DNA from 3 places in the Rahnella sp. BIGb0236 genome. Region 2 is predicted to be linked to each of the others. Evidence: predicted binding sites of a transcription regulator. Region 2 holds the regulator's gene; each other region holds the start of a gene.
What was found. The regulator LexA, encoded in region 2, represses DNA repair genes until DNA is damaged. The targets are predictions, from matches to a motif close to TNCTGTATGTACATACAGNA.
Positions count from the first base shown of each region.

Region 1: the regulator LexA is predicted to act here: its motif matches at 1,967-1,986, upstream of dinB (DNA polymerase IV).
Region 3: the regulator LexA is predicted to act here: its motif matches at 1,539-1,558, upstream of EDF78_RS03505 (metal-dependent hydrolase).

Region 1 is NZ_SOAO01000003.1:59,066-62,347, reverse strand. Features, by position in the region: gene pepD (beta-Ala-His dipeptidase) at 1-754, shown strand, start outside; gene dinB (DNA polymerase IV) at 858-1,952, opposite strand; gene dpaA (peptidoglycan meso-diaminopimelic acid protein amidase) at 2,234-2,959, shown strand; gene EDF78_RS07140 (class II glutamine amidotransferase) at 2,930-3,282, opposite strand, start outside.
Region 2 is NZ_SOAO01000010.1:157,142-160,423, forward strand. Features, by position in the region: gene dinF (MATE family efflux transporter DinF) at 1-1,282, opposite strand, end outside; gene lexA (transcriptional repressor LexA) at 1,586-2,194, opposite strand; gene EDF78_RS18940 (diacylglycerol kinase) at 2,314-2,682, opposite strand; gene plsB (glycerol-3-phosphate 1-O-acyltransferase PlsB) at 2,813-3,282, shown strand, end outside.
Region 3 is NZ_SOAO01000002.1:28,332-31,613, forward strand. Features, by position in the region: gene kduI (5-dehydro-4-deoxy-D-glucuronate isomerase) at 1-586, shown strand, start outside; gene kduD (2-dehydro-3-deoxy-D-gluconate 5-dehydrogenase KduD) at 663-1,424, shown strand; gene EDF78_RS03505 (metal-dependent hydrolase) at 1,577-2,134, shown strand; gene EDF78_RS03510 (L-cystine transporter) at 2,323-3,282, shown strand, end outside.

The DNA of each region.
Region 1 (3,282 bases), on a different contig from region 2:
TGACAACACCGACGCGCTCGGCCTGCGCGTGCTGGACTTCACCGGCGGTACACTGCGTAACGCGATCCCGCGTGAAGCGATCGTGACGTTAGCAGTTGCAGCGGATAAAGCAGACGCACTGAAAGCGGCAGCTCAGGAATTCCTGGCGACCATTCAGTTCGAACTGTCTGCGGTAGAGAAGAAAATTGCTCTGGTGGTGGAAGCGGCTGAAAGCAACGCGAAAGCGCTGACCGCTGAAACTCAGGGTAAATTCCTTGCCCTGCTGAACGCGACGCCAAACGGCGTGATCCGCATGAGTGATGACGTGAAAGGCGTGGTAGAAACCTCGCTGAACGTCGGTGTGGTCACCATGAAAGATGACGAAGTGGCGATCAACAGCCTGATCCGCTCTCTGATCGACAGCGGCAAAGAATATGTGGTCAGCATGCTCAATTCACTGAGCGAACTGGCAGGCGCGAAAAGTCTGGCAAAAGGCAGCTACCCTGGCTGGAAACCTGAGCCAAGCTCACCGGTAATGACGCTGGTGCGTGAAACTTACCAGACGCTGTTCAACAAAACCCCGAACATCATGGTGATCCACGCCGGTCTGGAATGCGGTCTGTTCAAAAAACCGTACCCGGACATGGACATGGTCTCCATCGGGCCAACCATCACCGGCCCGCACTCGCCGGATGAGCAGGTTGAAATCGCCAGCGTCGAGCTGTACTGGAAACTGCTGACGGCGCTGCTGAAAGCGATTCCTGAACGCGGTTAATTTTTGCACCCTCCCCTGCGAAGGGGAGGGCTGGGGAGGGCTGGGGTGGGGTATTAAAGCAAAATCAGTTGATTGAAGTTTTCTCAGGCATTGATTTTGCCCGCTAAACCCCCTCCCAGCCTCCCCCTTCGCAGGGGGAGGAGTTTAAATCTAACAATAGCTGCCGCTCTATCTGCGGATCCTGTAACGTCACATGCAATCCCACCAGTCTGACTCCCCTTCCGCCGCGCCGCTGTTCCCACGCTTCCCGCGCGACTTTCAGTAAATCCTCTTTATTCAGCACCGGCCAGACGTGTTCCTGCGTCGTCTGCTGGAAATCATGGAATTTGAGTTTGACCCCCTGCCGGGCGATGCGCAGTTCCGGGCTTACGCGAAGCAGGCGTCTGTGCAACTCAGGATACAAACGGTCGATCAGCGCCACGCACTCTTCCCAGCTGTGAATATCTTCGGCCAGCGTACGTTCCACACCGACCGATTTGCGCAAGCGTTCGGGAGAAATCTCACGCTCGTCGATGCCCTGACAACGCTCCCATAAGACGCGGCCAAATTTGCCAAAACGTTTAAGTAATTTAGCCAGATCATAACGTTGCACATCGCCGCAGGTGATTAACCCCTGCTCCTGCAAACGCTGGGCGGTGACTTTGCCGACGCCGGGGATTTTACTCAGCGGCAGATCCTGTAAAAACGCCTCCACTTTATCGGGTGTGATAACAAACTGGCCGTTGGGTTTGTTCAGATCCGAGGCGATTTTTGCCAGAAATTTGATCGGCGCAATGCCCGCTGACGCCGTCAGGTTGATCTCATCAAAAATGGCCTGACGAATTTCGGCGGCGATAAGCGTCGCAGAACCGTTGCATTGAGTCGCGTCGGAAACATCCAGATAAGCTTCGTCGAGTGACAGCGGTTCGATCAATGGCGTATAACGCGCGAAGATTTCACGAATGTGGTCAGAGGCCTCTTTATACGCGTCCATTCGGCCGGGAATGACTTTCAGGTGCGGACACAGTTTCAGGGCCATGCCGGTGGGCATTGCGCTGTGGACGCCGAACTTGCGGGCCGGATAATTGGCGGTGCTGATGACGCCACGGCGGTCACGACTGCCGCCGATAGCAATAGGAATGTCGCGCAGGGAAGGATCATCGCGCATCTCGACGGCCGCGAAAAAGCAGTCCATATCCACATGAATGATTTTACGCATAGCCCTCCCCCAATGACTGTATAAGTATACAGTTGAGTGAGGAGATTTCCAACACAGAAAATGTTGGTTAATTTCGCTTAATTAATCACCATTGATGGCAACGTAATAAATTTCCGATATCGAAACTCATTATTCATTATTTGGTGATTGCTAAAAAATTAATCAGTATTAATATGGCATCGTTTCAGACAGGCAGTACATAAGAAGAAAATCAGTGGCGGTCTTACAGGCACTTCAGCTGTAGACAACATAATCGACATTATTACCAAGCAGGATTTAGAATGATCAGAATCGCGCTGTTTCTTGCGATGCTCCTCAGTTTGCCTTTATTTACAGCAAATTACGCCGTGGCCAGCGATGCTGTTCCGGTCAACGCGACGCTTAAAAAGCAATTATTAGGCGCTCCGGTTTATATCCAGATCTTCAAACAAGAACGTAAACTCGAATTGTATGCCCAGCTCGACGGCGAATTTCGCCTGATCGGCAGCTATGGCATCTGCGATTTTTCCGGCGGTTTGGGAAATAAACGTCGCGAAGGTGATTTCAAAAGCCCGGAAGGTTTCTACAACGTGGATATTCACCACCTGAAACCCGACAGCCGCTTTTATCGCGCCATCAACATCGGTTTCCCGAATGCGTATGATATCTCGCAGGGGTATTCAGGTAAGTATCTGATGATCCACGGTAACTGTAAGTCTATCGGTTGCTATGCGATGACCGACGGCTATATGGACGAAATCTTCACCTACGTGCAGGCGGCATTCCAGTTCGGACAGCGTAATCTGCAAATCAGCATCTACCCGTTCAAAATGACCGATGCCAATATGAAAGCGCATAAGAACTCCAGCTACTACAGCTTCTGGAGCCAGTTGCAGCCGGGATATGCTTACTTTGAGAAACATCACCAGCCACCGAATGTTGTGGTGAGTGACGGTAAGTATGAAGTGTTGCAGCCATTGTCCAACACCCCGCTGTCTTCACAGCTGGCGTTCGCCCCGGTGAAATAACGCGAATTCGCCTGGAGCAATCTTGTTCCAGGTTTCGTTTGCCGTCAGCGGTTGCGTGGCAATCACGGTGACGACATCATCCGGTGTCGTCTGCTGCTGAAAATCAATTTCCACATCCTGATCCAACAACGTCGCCTTGCCAAAAGGTGCGCGCCGTGTGATCCAGTGCAGATTCGTTGAGCAGTACGCCATGACGAAATTGCCATCCGACAGCAACATGTTAAACACCCCTTTCTGCCGTAACTCATCAGCCAGCGACGCAATATAGCGAAACACCGGCGGCCAGCTTGCCGGGCGGCGTGGATAACGCTGCGTGAGTTTGT
Region 2 (3,282 bases):
GAAACACCATCAGTGCCAGCCACAGGGCATGGTTACCCAGCAGCGGTAAGGTGAACAGTGTCAGACCGTATCCCAGCGCCGCCACCAGCATGCTGTTACGCATATCCCGCCCGCGCGTTGCGCCTATGAACATACCATCCAGCAAATAGCACCAGACGGCCACCAGAGGCAGGATGATCTGCCAGCCGAGATAATGGTCAGCCAGCTCACGCAGCTCAGGTAAGGACGTCAGCGCGTTAATGATCGCGTCACCCGCCAGGGCATAAACCAGCGCGAAAAACAGGGCGACCAGCCCGGCCTGACGACACGCGGCGTGCCAGACATCCAGCAGTTTTTCGCGGTTACGGGCACCGAACGCCTCACCGGAATGCGCTTCAATGGCGTAGGCAAAACCATCCAGCGCAAAAGCGGTAAACGTCAGCAGATTCATCAGCACCGCGTTCACCGCCACGACGTGACTGCCCAGCCGCGCGCCCAGAATAGTCAGTGAGGCAAAGCAAAGCTGGAGCAGCAATGACCGCAGCATGATGTCGCGGTTAAGCCCCAGCAGACGACGCAGGTTACCGCGCCATGCAGAGGTGATTTCTTCACCGGTAATACCGCGTTGTTTCATCACCCGCCAGACAAAATACAATCCGATCAGCAGGGTGAAATACTCCGAACTGGCGGTCGCCATGGCGGCACCACGCACGTTCCAGCCCAGCCCGATCACCAGCCACAGATCCAGAATGATATTAAGCAGATTCCCGGCAATCAGCAGGATCACGGGCCCGCGCACATACTGAATCCCCAGCAGCCAGCCGAGGATCACCAGATTGGCCAGCGATGCCGGCGCACTGAACCAGCGGATTTCAATAAACAACCTCGCCTGTTCCAGTACCGGCTGGCTACCGCCGACAATGTGAAATGCCAGTTCCATCAGCGGATGGCGGAATAACACAATGATGGCACCGGCCAGCACGGCCAGAAGAAAAGGCTGTACGAAGGCGCGCGCCAGCAGCTGATTGTCTTTCGCGCCGAGCGCCTGCGCGGTCATGCCGGTGGTGCTCATGCGCAGAAACAACAGCAGCATAAAGAGGAAAGTGGTGATCATAGAACCGACAGCCACACCGCCGAGATAATCCGGGCTGTCGAGATGGCCGATCACTGCGGTATCCACCAGCCCGAGCAACGGCACCGTGATATTGGAAAAAATCATCGGCAACGCCAGCATCCACAGTGCTTTATCGGCAGGACTTAGAAAGGTGTTTTGGAATTTTTGTCGCAGGGAATGATGTTGCATAGAGAATCTCATGCCGGAGGTTCAGGTTATGCCTGTAAATGACATCGCCCCGAAAGGGGCGACGATGAGAGAAAATGCTTTCTCTTTGAATTCAAATGAATGCCGGAGGCGGCCGCCATCCCTATTCAACTATATTCGATACTATCGAGACCAGACGCTAAATCGAAGCATCTGGCTCACGAATTTGAGCGAGTAATTCGAGTTATATCAAGGCGGCAACTGAGCGAACACCGGGAGCATACACCAGTATGTGACCGGGGGTCGCGAAGGCAGCCAACGAAGAGATAGCTCGAAGTACGAAGATCAAATCCAGTTGCCATTGCGGATGACGCCTACGGCTAACCCTTCTATGCTGAAATTCTGCTCGCGCAAATCCACCACAATCGGCTGGAACTCGCTATTTTCAGGCAATAACTGCACCACGCTGCCCTGTTTTTTCAGGCGTTTCACGGTGACTTCGTCATCAATGCGGGCCACAACGACCTGACCGTTACGCACATCCTGCGTTTTATGCACGGCCAGTAAATCACCGTCGAGGATACCGATATCACGCATCGACATACCGCTGACGCGCAGCAGGAAATCGGCGCTCGGCTTAAACATCGCCGGATCGACCTGATAATGGCCTTCAATATGTTGCTGAGCCAGAAGCGGTTCACCGGCAGCCACACGGCCGATCAGCGGTAAACCTTCTTCTTCTTCCATCAGCAGGCGGATGCCACGTGACGCACCGGAGACAATCTCGATAACGCCCTTACGTGCCAGCGCTTTCAGATGCTCTTCCGCCGCATTGGGAGAACGAAACCCCAGACGTGACGCAATCTCTGCGCGGGTGGGTGGCATACCGGTGGTGGAGATATGATCGCGAATAAGGTCATAGACCTCTTGTTGTCTGGTCGTTAAAGCTTTCATTCCGCCCCCTGGTTGTTTATACAGTCTTGCTGTGAGTATATACAGCTAAACGGCCAATGAAAACCTAAGATTGAATAAAAACAGGGCATAACGGTGATTCCTGGAATGCAGATTCCAAATCAGAACCATCGCGGCCAAAAGATGCTGACCCAGACAAAAATCGCCAATATGATGGTCAGCAGTACGGCAGCGGAGCCGATATCTTTGGCGCGGCCTGACAGTACGTGAAATTCAGGGCCGATGCGGTCAATCGCACATTCCACCGCGCTGTTGAGCAGTTCGGTGACGCACACCAACACCACTGAGCCAATCAGCAGAATGCGTTCTATGCTGCTGACATCGCACCAGAATGATAATAAAATTAACGGGATAGCCACACTGGCTTCCTGGCGAAAAGCCGCTTCGTTTTGCCATGCGGCTTTCAATCCTTTCCAGGAATAGCCAGCCGCTTTATAAATTCGGGTAAATCCAGTGACTTGATTCGCCATTTGGGGTACTGATCCTTGAAGGGTTGTCCTTAAAAGTGTGCCGTATTTTAGCTTTTATATGACCACAGATCTCCACGGATCTTTCTGGTATCCTTGCGGCGAAATGGCTAACAAGAGGCTTCACGTTTTTATGTCAGGTTGGCGTAGACTTTATTACACATTATTGAATTTACCACTCTCATTGCTGGTAAAGAGCAAGGTCATACCTTCAGATCCCGTTACCGAGTTGCATTTAGACCCGACGCGGCCAATTCTGTACGTATTGCCTTATAACTCCAAAGCCGATTTGCTGACGTTGCGTGCGCAATGTCTGGCGCAGAATCTGCCCGATCCCCTGATCCCGTTAGAAATCGACGGAACCCTGCTGCCAAGCCACGTTTTCATTGCCGAAGGGCCGCGTGTCTTCTCGTATTACACGCCAAAGCAGGAATCGGTAAAACTGTTCCACGATTATCTGGACTTACACCGCAATAATCCGGAGTTAGACATTCAGATGTTGCCGGTGTCGGTGATGTTTGGCCGTGCGCCGGGTCGTGAAGGACAGGACGATACGCCACATTTGCGCGTGCTGAACGGCATTCAGAAATTCTTCGCCGTGTT
Region 3 (3,282 bases), on a different contig from region 2:
CGGACCGGGCCTGATTGTGGTTGATGGCACAACCTATGAAATCGGTCATGAAGAAGCGTTGTATGTCGGTAAAGGGGCGAAACAGGTCGAATTCAGCAGTGTGGATGCGGCCAAACCGGCGAAGTTCTATTACAACAGCGCCCCGGCGCATACCACTTTCCCGAACAAAAAAATCACCCTGGCGGAAGCCTCTCCGCAAACTATCGGCGACGCTGCGACCAGCAACCGCCGGACCATCAATAAATTCATCGTGCCTGACGTGCTGGAAACCTGCCAGCTGACCATGGGGCTGACCAAACTGGAAGAAGGCAGCCTGTGGAACACCATGCCTTGCCATACCCATGAACGCCGTATGGAAGTGTATTTCTACTTCAATATGGAAGCGGAAACAGCAGTGTTCCACATGATGGGGCAACCACAGGAAACCCGTCACTTGCTGGTGCATAACGAACAGGCTGTTATCTCCCCAAGCTGGTCGATTCATGCTGGCGTGGGCACTAAAAACTATACCTTTATCTGGGGTATGGTCGGTGAAAATCAGGTATTCGACGACATGGATCACGTCAAAGTCAGCGAACTGCGCTAACCCCCCGCGCTCTGCCTTAACCGGCAGAGCGACTCATCTTTATGGCGAATGTGCCGTGGCAAAAGAGACTCTGAATATGATCCTCAATTCCTTTGAATTAAGCGGCAAAGTCGCCATCGTAACCGGATGCAATACCGGACTGGGTCAGGGCATGGCGCTCGGCCTTGCGCAGGCGGGATGTGATATCGTCGGCGTTAACGTCTCCGCACCGGAAGAAACCGAAAAGAAAGTCACCGCGCTGGGCCGTCGTTTTCTCGACCTGCGGGCGGATTTGAGTAGTATCAACGGCATTCCTGATCTGATTGAGAAAGCGGTCGGGGAATTTGGTCATATCGATATTCTGATTAATAACGCCGGGATTATCCGTCGTGAAGATGCCATCGAATTCAGTGAGAAAAACTGGGACGATGTGATGAATGTGAACAGCAAAACGTTGTTCTTTATGTCACAGGCCGTGGCGAAGCAATTCATCAAACAGGGCAACGGCGGCAAAATCATCAATATCGCTTCCATGTTGTCCTATCAGGGCGGGATCCGCGTGCCTTCCTATACCGCATCTAAAAGCGCCGTCATGGGGCTGACACGACTGATGGCCAATGAATGGGCGAAGCACAACGTGAATGTGAATGCGATTGCTCCGGGATACATGGCCACGAACAACACCGAGCAGTTACGTGCTGATGGAGATCGCAGCAAAGAAATCCTCGACAGGATCCCGGCCGGACGCTGGGGATTGCCGGAAGATGTCATGGGGCCGGTGGTCTTCCTGGCGTCAAAAGCGTCGGATTACGTGAATGGCTACACTATTGCTGTCGATGGCGGGTGGCTGGCACGGTAACAGCAAGATAAGTGACATGATTAAGGCGTATTTTTATACGCCTTTTTCTTTTTTATCATGCCGTTGACAATTAGTTACAGGGTCGCTCTTCCAAGATTGTGACAGTTTCACTTATACTGGATAAAATAACAGTTATCCAGTTCGGACGCGTCATGACGGCGGAAGGCCATCTCATTTTCTCAATAGCCTGTGCAGTATTTGCTAAAAAGGCACAGCTTTCTCCCGAACTGGCGCATGGTGACTGGTGGCACATCATTCCAGGGTCTTTGCTCACCTGTCTGTTACCTGATATCGACCATCCGAAATCCGTACTGGGTCAGCGGCTCAAATGGCTTTCCACACCTATTGCCCGCGCTTTCGGTCACCGCGGATTTACCCACAGTTTGCTGGCAGTGGCAGGCGGTATTTTCCTGCTGCGTACCCATTTCCCCCACGACTGGGTGATCCCAGCCGATGCATTCCACGCCATGATCATAGGGTATCTGAGTCACATTCTGGCTGATATGCTGACGCCAGCGGGTGTACCGTTGCTCTGGCCCTGCTGCTGGCGTTTCCGTTTGCCGCTGATTAACAGCCAGAAAGGCAACCAGCTGGAAAGAACACTCTGCTTATTGCTGGTCGGTTTAACGCTTTTCTGGCCAGACTGGACGCCCATCATTGGTGCAATCAATCCGGACTTTTTTAATCACATTCTGAAACTGTTCATCTGAAGTGAACAAAATACGCCCACATCGGATGTAATTAATACAAATACCACCAAAAAATTATAATGAATTCCTTTTGGATATAAATACTCAGGCTCCCAAACTGATATTCTTCACCGCATTGCTTTGGGATGGTGCAATCCTTTCCGGAAACACCCGTTTCGTTTATCAAAATTATAAGACTGGAGTCTGGTATGAATCTTCCGCTCGTTCTAAACGTAGTGGCTTTCGTGGTGCTGCTGTTGCTGCTGGCGCAAAACCGCCATAAGCAATGGAGCCTGGCAAAAAAAGTCCTTCTGGGTCTGGCGATGGGCGTCGTCTTTGGCCTGGCATTACAGCTGATTTACGGTTCAGATGACCCGGTTCTGAAAACCTCAATCACATGGTTCAATATTGTCGGTAATGGCTACGTTCAGTTGCTGCAAATGATCGTCATGCTGCTGGTTTTCGTGTCGATTCTGAGTGCAGTAGCGAAACTGCATAACGCGTCGTCTCTGGGCAAAATCAGCTTCCTGACCATCGGCACCCTGCTGTTTACTACGCTGATTGCCTCTCTGGTGGGTATCTTCGTCACCGGTCTGTTCGGCCTGACCGCTGACGGGCTGGTACAAGGTACGCAGGAAACGGCACGACTGACCGCGATTCAGTCCAACTATGTCGGCAAAGTGGCTGACCTGAGCGTTCCTCAGCTGATCCTTTCCTTTATTCCTAAGAACCCGTTTGCTGATCTGACCGGCGCAAGCCCGACGTCAATCATCAGCGTGGTAATTTTTGCTGCTTTTGTGGGTGTCGCTGCCCTGCAACTGGTAAAAGACGATGCTGAAAAAGGCCCGCGTGTTCTGGCCTTCATTGATACCCTTCAGGCCTGGGTGATGAAGCTGGTACGTCTGGTCATGAAACTGACCCCGTACGGCGTGCTGGCGCTGATGACAAAAGTGGTCGCAGGTTCGAACATTCAGGACATCATTAAGCTCGGCAGCTTCGTTGTCGCGTCTTACCTGGGTCTGGCGATTATGTTTGTCATTCACGCAGTGCTGTTGTCTTTCACTGGTGTGAACCCGGCGAAATTCTTCCGTAAAGTCTGGCCGGTGCTGACCTTTGCGTTCACCAGTCGTTCCAGTGCCGCAACGATCCCGCTGAGCGTGGAAGCGCAG